Regions from separate parts of the Klebsiella sp. B345 genome, predicted to be linked through region 2. Evidence: predicted binding sites of a transcription regulator. Region 2 holds the regulator's gene; the other holds the start of a gene.
The links. The regulator Fur, encoded in region 2, represses iron uptake genes when iron is present. The targets are predictions, from matches to a motif close to ATAATAATGAGAACNACTATCAA.
Positions count from the first base shown of each region.

Region 1: ACMYSO_RS04715 (TonB-dependent siderophore receptor) is a predicted target of Fur. The motif match lies at 1,409-1,431, and genes of this name have one in related genera.

Region 1 is NZ_CP180443.1:1,003,404-1,007,894, reverse strand. Features, by position in the region: gene ACMYSO_RS04715 (TonB-dependent siderophore receptor) at 1-1,331, opposite strand, end outside; partial or broken gene ACMYSO_RS04710 (alpha,alpha-trehalase) at 1,595-3,333, opposite strand; gene ACMYSO_RS04705 (alpha/beta hydrolase) at 3,556-4,449, shown strand.
Region 2 is NZ_CP180443.1:4,490,236-4,494,726, reverse strand. Features, by position in the region: gene ybfF (esterase) at 1-647, shown strand, start outside; gene ybfE (LexA regulated protein) at 781-1,074, shown strand; gene fldA (flavodoxin FldA) at 1,224-1,754, shown strand; gene fur (ferric iron uptake transcriptional regulator) at 2,047-2,499, shown strand; gene chiQ (ChiQ/YbfN family lipoprotein) at 2,583-2,915, opposite strand; gene chiP (chitoporin ChiP) at 2,963-4,366, opposite strand.

The DNA.
Region 1 (4,491 bases), 1.8 Mb from region 2:
CGGCCGGAGACGTCCAGATGCCAGCGATCCCACACCATTTCATCCTGCAGATAAATGCCGGTCTGATAGTAGCGACGATTATTGTTATCGCTGTAGGTCACGGTATGCCCGGTTTGCGCGGTATAGCCGCTAAACGGATCGAGCGGTGAGGCGCTGCCGGCACCAGTCCACAGATCGTTGCGGAAGCGGTGATATTCCGCACCGAGGATCAGCGTATGGGCCAGCTCCCCAGTGTTAAAGTCGGCGCGCAGGCGGTTGTCGGTGGACCACGCATCGAGCGAGCCGCGAGAGCCGCTGTAGCCGCGTGCCAGCATGTCGCTGTCCCCAACCCAGCCGACCTGGTAGACCTGATCGAGAGAGACATTAGTGTGGGTGTAGCTCCCGGCGGAATAGGCCGACCAGGTATCGTCGAACTGATGCGTAAACTCGTAGCTGTAGATCTGCTCACGACGTTGATAGCCGTCTGACGGATCGCCTTCATTGGTGCTGGTGGAAAGCTTGCGCCCGTTGTGCGCGTAGCGGGTGCCGTCCAGCGGCAGCGAGCCATGGTAGCCGCCAGAGGGATCTTTTTGCAGGTAAGCGCGCAGTAACAACGAGGTGTCGGTATCCGGCTGCCACAGCAAGGACGGGGAGATGGCATAACGCTCTTCACGGGTATTGTCGTACTGGGTGTCGCTGTTGCGCGTCATCCCGATAATCCGGTAAGCCCATTGATCGTTAATGGCATCGGTATAATCGAAGGCGGCCCCTTTGGTGTTTTGCGTCCCGCCGCTCAGGCGGAAATGGCCCTCGGAAGTAAACTGCGGGCGTTTCGAGGTCAGGTTAACCACGCCGCCGGGGACACTCTGGCCATACAGCGCCGAGGAGGGGCCTCTGATCACATCCACCCGTTCGATAAACCACGGGTCAATCTGTAGGACGTTGTGGCTCCCGCCATCGCTCATCAGGCGCATGCCGTCGAGGAACAGGTTATCTACGTCGCCGCCGTGATAGCCGCGTAATGACACCGTATCAAAACGGGTCGCGCCGCCGCCAAAGCTGGAGTACACGCCTGGGGTATATTCCAGTGCCTGGCTGATGGTGTTGGCCCCCTGGTCATCCATCTGCTGGCGAGTGATCACCGAGACCGACTGCGCGGTGGTGATTAACGGCTGGTCGGTTTTGGTGGCCCCGGCGGAGGTTTTCGCGCTATAGCCCTCGGTGGGGGCGGTGGCGGAGTCAACGGGTTGCGCGGTGACGACCACGGTCTCTTCCGCCACGCTGGCGAGAGGGAAGGCGGCGGCCAGGGCGCACAGGAGCGCGGAGCGTTTAAAGGTGGTGCGGGCGATCATGGCATAATCCTGAGTAACCGCAGCCTGGTACTCCTGTACGCCGCTACGGAAAAGGCGAAAGTGTCTTCTTTCGTAAAAAAGTAATGCGAATTATTATTGTTACGCTTTGCGTTATCAAGCGGTGATTACGTAGCGTGACAATCAAAAGCCATGAAAAGACTGCTGTTTATTCACTTCAGCGCGGATAGACCGGGGCGTGCGGAGCAGAAGGCGTGATGACTGGCTACCAGATCTGGTAGCCAGGAGGGAAGATATTCAGAGGGTTACGGTGCCGCTTTTGCAGCCGGAGCGGCTATCGCATCGTTGGCGGCAGGTGCGGTGGTGGCGGGGGGCTGGTGGTACTTGGCGCGTCGAGCGGGCGGGTGGCCGGCAGCGAGTCACAGGGTTTATCCTGCGGGCAAACCAGATCCAACATTTTCAGCGTCACGCCGTTGGTCCAGCCGAAGCCGTCCTGCAGCGGATATTCACCGCCGCCTCCGCCGGTGCCCGTCGAGCTGACGTCATACTTTTCAACCAGTTTTTGCTGACTGTTGTAGGTGTGCTGGACGTTGCTGAGGAAGCGCCAGCTGACCTCAAGGGCGACCTTTTTCTGACCATAGTTCTGCAACCCTTGCGCAGCCACCCACTGCAGCGGCGCCCAGCCGTTGGGGGCATCCCATTGCTGGCCGCTGTTGACGGTAGTGGTGGTTAAACCGCCGGGTTTCAGCAGTTGCGATTCGGCGGCAGCGGCCACCTTCGCGGCCCGCTCGCTGGAAGCAGCATTGACGTACAGCGGGAACAGGGCGGCGGCGGTCAGCTGGTTTCTGACCTTATGGGTCTTGAGATCGTAATCGGCGTACCAGCCCGCTTTATCGTTCCACAGGTATTTCTCCAGCGCCTTCTGACGGGCATTGGCCTTGGCGTCGTACTGCGTCGCCTTGCCGTTATCCCCGGCCGCTTTGCTGGCCCGGGAGAGCACTTTCTCCATATGGAACATCAGGGCGTTCAGGTCCACCGGGACGATGCTGGTGGTACGAATGGTGCCCAGCTGCTGCGGATTATCCATCCAGCGCGAACTAAAATCCCAGCCTGAGGCGGCGGCGGAACGCAGATCGCGATAGATCTCGGTGGCCGGGCGATTGGGGTTGTTCTTCGTGGTGGTGACATCATCAAGCCAGGATTCCGGGCGCGGAGTGTCATTATCATCCCAGTAGCGGTTCAACAACGCGCCATCTTCCATGCGCACCACCCGCTGATTGGATTTCCCCGGCTCAAGCGCGTCGGCGCCTTGCATCCAGTACTGATACTCTTTTTCCATCTGCGGCAGGAAGGTCTTCAGCGCCCGATCGCCGTCGTGGGTGGCGAGCAGTTCCACCATAAACGGGAAGAACGGCGGCTGTGAGCGGCTCAGATAGTAGCTGCGGTTGCCGTTGGGAATATGCCCCCAGGTGTCAATTTCAGAGGCGAAGTTCGCCACCATATCGGCGACTTTATCCCAGTGGCCGCTCTCCGCCAGGCCCAGCATGGTGAAGTAGCTATCCCAGTAATAGACTTCGCGGAAACGCCCACCGGGAACCACGTACGGTTTGGGCAGCGGCAGCAGCGAATCCCATTTCTCGACCTCAACGGTACTGCGGGTCAGCACCGGCCACAGGCCGTTAATATGCTGACGTAGCGTCTGGCCTTTCGGCGGCACATACTGGTCATTTTCCCGCGGCAGCGTGAAATTGAGCTCGACGAAATGGCGCAGGTCGAAGCTGGTCTGGTTTTTTTGCATTCGATAATCGGCGAGGATCATCAGCGGGTCGCTATTGGGGATGGCATCGGCAAAGGTTTTTTGATCGGTAAAGAGCCGGGCGCTTTGCACATCGTTAAACAGCGGTCCGAGCAGAATATCCGGGGATTGCGGCGTGGGGGGATTTTCCAGGGCCTGGGCGCTCAGGGTCGATAGCGCGAACAGCGCGCCTCCCAGCGCTAAAGCGTAGGGTAGCGTAGGGGGGCGACGTGAAACCTGACTCGTCATGGGGCATTCTCCTTATTATTTCAGACGGTCTTACCACTGCGTTTGACCATCTGGAAACCTTAGACGAAGATCCGTTGTCCGGGGTGTCGCAGATAACATTTTGCGTGAAAACAGACAATTTACCTGTCAGCTCCGGCAGGCAGGCGACACGGCAAAACAAAAAACCTATGCCGCTCGGCAGGTGATGTGGCCGGGATGATTAGCAGAGTGAGGAGGGTGAGGGTGAATCGACGTCATTTTCTGCTGCTGGGGGCCGCGTCGCTGCTGGCGGGCCGCGGTGCTCAGGCCCTTGATGCCCGGCAGCAGCAATTAGATCTCTGGCCGGGTGAACCGCCGGGCGGCGGAGGCCCCTCTGGCAGACCCGTGCTATCGGCAAGCGGCGCCCTCAGCCAGGTTGCCGTGCCGCAGCTGTCGGTCTGGCAACCGGCGACAGCCCGTGGCCACGGCGTGCTGATTGCTGCCGGAGGCGGGTACCACCATATCGAACTTGCGAAAGAGGCCTGGCCTGCCGCACGCTGGCTGACGGCGCGTGGCTATACCGCCTACGTGCTGAGCTACCGGCTGCCCGCGGAAGGGTGGCGGGCCGGTGCGCTGGCGCCGTTGCAGGACGCCCAGCGGGCGCTGCGCCTGATCCGCCAGCGCGAGCAACGGGTCAGCCTGCTGGGGTTTTCCGCTGGAGGACATCTACTGGGCATGGCCGCCTGCCGCGCCAGCTTTGCGGCGTATCCGCCGATAGATGCTCTCGATGTGCAGCCCGCCCGCGCCGACGGCGCGGCGCTGATTTACCCGATCATTTCCCTGCTGCCACCCTACAGCCATACCGCGACACACCGGATCCTAGCCGGTCCGCATGCTTCTGATGCAGTTGACCGCGCCTGGTCGGTACAGAGCTACGTGAATGCGCAAACCCCGCCCTGTTTTCTGGTTCAGGCCGAAGACGATCCGCTGTCCGACCCGCATAACACGCTGATCATGGCCGACGCCTGTCGCCAGCATCAGGTTCCGGTCAGCCTCTATCGGTATCCTCACGGCGGGCACGGTTTTGCCATGGGACGTGCCGGTACCGCAACCGTAGAGTGGCCGGAGCACTATGCACAATGGTTGAAAGGGCGATAACCGCAATGGCGCAAACGGCCGATTTTTTGCTTCATGATGGTG
Region 2 (4,491 bases):
ACGATGTTGTGCAGGTTGATATGCGCAATCATGGGCTTTCCCCACGTTCGCCAGAGATGACCTACGCGGCAATGGCGCAGGATCTGATCGATACACTGGACGATCGGCAGATTGAGAAAGCCACGTTTATTGGTCATTCGATGGGCGGCAAAGCAGTGATGGCGCTCAGCGCCGTGGCAGCCGAGCGCATTGATGGCCTGGTCGCTATCGATATTGCCCCTGTGGATTATCACGTACGGCGCCACGACGAAATTTTTGCCGCCATTAATGCCGTCACCACCGCCGCCTCGACCACCCGCCAGCAGGCAGCGGCCGTTATGCGTGAACATCTGCAGGAAGAAGGTGTGATTCAGTTCCTGCTGAAATCTTTCGTCGACGGCCAGTGGCGCTTTAACGTACCGGTGTTATGGGACCAGTACCCGCACATTGTGGGTTGGGAACCCATCCCGGCGTGGCCGCATCCGGCGCTGTTTATCCCAGGCGGGAATTCACCTTACGTCACCGATGCCTATCGTGACACCCTGCTCGCCCAGTTCCCGCAGGCGCGGGCCCATGTGATTGCCGGAGCCGGCCACTGGGTCCATGCCGAGAAACCGGAGGCCGTTTTACGCGCAATTCGCCGCTATCTGAGCACGCGACAGGCCTAACTGGCTAAAAACTGCCCGACCGCGCAGCAGAATGCCCGCGGTCGTTGGCGCAGCGGTTCGCCTGATGTATTATGGCGCGCTATCTGTGTCGGCTATAGCCCGACAACCTGTTTCCCCGAAGTCACTCAGAATCATGGCAAAAGAACAAACGGACCGTACGACATTAGATTTGTTCGCAACCGAGCGGCGCCCGGGAAGACCAAAGACCAATCCGCTTGCGCGCGATGAACAACTGCGCATCAACAAACGTAATCAGCTCAAGCGCGATAAAGTTCGCGGGCTGAAGCGTGTTGAGCTAAAACTCAACGCGGAGGCAGTAGACGCACTCAATGAGCTTGCGGAAGCACGCAATATGAACCGCAGCGATTTGATCGAAGAGATACTCATGACTCAGCTGGCAGCCCTGCATCGCCAGGATAAAGCCTGAAAATCCTCAAAAAAACGCTTTCATGTAGCAGAGTGTGCAGTCGGGCGTGATTGCTGTTTCCGCCCCCTCGCCTGTTCTGCTATGATTGCCGTTATCTGCGGGCATTACGCCACTACCACATTATTAAGTTTCAAGAGGTTATTTTACTCATGGCAATCATCGGCATCTTTTTTGGCAGCGACACGGGCAACACCGAGAATATTGCAAAAATGATTCAGAAGCAGCTTGGTAAAGATGTTGCTGATGTTCACGACATTGCCAAGAGCAGCAAAGAAGATCTGGAAGCCTACGACATTCTGCTGCTCGGCATTCCTACCTGGTACTACGGTGAAGCACAGTGTGATTGGGACGATTTCTTCCCGACGCTGGAAGAGGTCGACTTCAACGGTAAACTGGCTGCGCTGTTTGGCTGCGGCGACCAGGAAGACTATGCAGAATATTTCTGTGATGCATTAGGCACCATTCGCGACATTATCGAGCCGCGCGGCGCCACTATCGTGGGCCACTGGCCGACGGCGGGCTACCATTTTGAAGCCTCTAAAGGCCTGGCGGATGACGACCACTTCGTCGGTCTGGCTATCGATGAAGATCGCCAGCCTGAATTGACCAACGAACGTGTCTCGCAGTGGGTGAAGCAGGTTTCTGAAGAGCTGCATCTCGAAGAAATCAAAAACGCATAATGATCAAACGGCGTTACCTTATGGTTTCGCCGTTTTGATAGGTAAAAGCAATAAAACTAATAGCTACAAGTTTTTAACTTTTAACCACATATCTGTACAATGTCCTCTGATTCGATGAGGTCAGGTGACGCAGTTTGTAACTGGCACCTCGTTTTTAACAGCATACAAGGCACGATGCTTGCGGTTTTCATTTCAACATGGCAGTTCTATAATGAGACGCATTACATCGGGTGATTCTCTGTATTACTTCCGCTGATGGAAGTAGATCGATTAGCAACAGGACAGATTCCGCATGACTGACAACAATACCGCATTAAAGAAGGCTGGCCTGAAAGTCACACTTCCACGATTAAAAATCCTGGAAGTTTTGCAGGAACCGGATAACCATCACGTCAGTGCGGAAGACTTATACAAACGCCTGATCGACATGGGTGAAGAAATTGGTCTGGCTACCGTTTACCGCGTACTGAACCAGTTTGACGATGCAGGCATTGTTACCCGCCATAATTTCGAAGGCGGTAAATCTGTTTTCGAACTGACGCAGCAGCATCATCACGATCACCTTATCTGCCTTGATTGCGGCAAAGTGATCGAGTTCAGTGATGACTCTATTGAAGCGCGCCAGCGTGAAATCGCTACCCGTCACGGCATCCGTCTGACCAACCACAGCCTGTACCTGTACGGCCACTGTGCAGAAGGCGATTGCCGCGAAGATGAGCATGCACACGACGCGGTGGAAAAATAAGTTTCCCGCGTGCAAACAGTAAAAAGCCAACCTGACGGTTGGCTTTTTTTATGCACTGATTATGCGGAGTTGGCAGGAGGTTATCAGGGTTTGGTATTGTTGCTGCGGATCTCTTTCCAGATCTGGTCGCAACGCGCCTTCACCGCCTGATCGTTGCCGGTGCGGGTCGCCAGAATACACTGCTGGTAATCGAGGACTCGTACGCTTTCCTGGTTGGCGAACTGCTGATGCTGCTTATCTTCTTTCAGCACATCCAGCACGCTCTGGCAGGCCTGGACTTTGTCCGGGTTACCTTCCGCCGTATTAATGCAGGCGCTGTAGGCATCTTTCAGTTTTGTATCTTCTTTCGGCGCAGGAGACTGCGTACAGGCTACCAGCCCTGATGCCATTAGTGCGATGAGCAATAGTTTCTTCATCATTAACCTCTCAGAGTTGCGGCAGGTTCAGGCCTGCCGCGACGGCATCAGAAAATAGTGAACGGGGCAATAACCATGAATTTCACGTCACGCTCATCCTGGAAGATGTTGCCATAACCACCGCTCCAGCTCGGGATATCGGAGTGGTTGTCGTACTGCGTGAAGTGCAGTTTGAACAGCGTACCTTTGGCTCGCCCGTCCTGGACGGTATACATGGCATCCAGGCTGTAGGCAGACTCTTTCAGACGGGTATCCGCGTTGTAATAAGCGTCCGGCGTGGACATTCTGCCCGGCTTAGCATCCCATGCGTAAACGTATGATGCGCCAAACGCCCAGCCCGGCATGTTCCAGTTTTTCATGTCATACATCGCGCCGAAGAACACCGCTTTTTCACCGTTGGCGTTGAAGTCAGAGCGGTTATCCCACCACACATCAAGACGACCGTTGGACGACGCATAGGTTGGGGTCATACGCTGCAGGAAGTAACCCTGCTGACCGTCGGCTTTCACCCAGGTCCCTTCCAGGCGCAGGTCAAGCACATCAGCGACCTTGTAACCGAAGGTCAATGCCTGCAGCCAGGCGGTACCGTCGTAAATATCGTTGCTGCCGCCGTTGCTGACTTTGTCACGCGTACCGTAGAACTGGTAGCTGGTGTTTAACGGCGTACCGGCAATATCAAATTTGTAGCTGGCTTTGGCAAAATACTGGTCGATATAGCCTTCAGCCTGACCAAACGCCGCTTCCAGCACGAGGTCATTTTTAAAATCGTATTTGGCGCCCAGTGAGTGCAGATAATCGACTTTGGTTTTCTTGTCGTTCTGGTAGAACTCATCCATCTCGATGTGCCACGGCGCTTTATATTCGTTCGTCCACATGTAGGAGAAACTCAGCGCACCGGCGTCGCCGTAATCAAAATTGGCTCCGGCTTCAGCACCCTGGTAGGTACCCGGCATAAAGCTCCAGTGCGGAGCCAGCAGCGTTTGCCCGGTTGGCTGGATATAACCAGCACGCGCCCATACCGGGCCGTATTTAAATTTCGCCGCGGCCTTATACAGGCTGATCCCGCTCTTATCGCCAGAGTAATCTTCGTCATACGCTTTATTTCGTGAAGAGAAGGCAATTTCGTTCGGGTGTCCGCTTTCGCTGCTTTCCGCCATTTCGATGGCGGTAAAGGCCGCCACGTCGATACCGAACATATCGGCAGCATAACCAGACTGGAAGTCGAGGTTGGCGTTCCAGGTGGAGTGAGAAAGGTTGGTTTTGTACTTATCGCCGTCGGTCACATCTTTACGGTCACGCTCACGCTGCCAGTAATAGATACCGCCGGTTAATGTGGAATCATCAATAAATCCTGCTGCGCTGGCCTGCGGAACAACGATCCAGCTCGACATCGCGGTGACGGCGGCAATAGCCAACGCCAGCGTACTACGTTTGCCACTAAACGTACGCATGTGCATATCCTCTTTGACGTTTTAAAAGCGGTGCCAAGGGCAAACCGCGAAAAAATAAATAAGACTGCTAAAAAGTGGAGCGGTAAAAATCCGCATAACCACTATTGATAGACTATTTTTCGTGA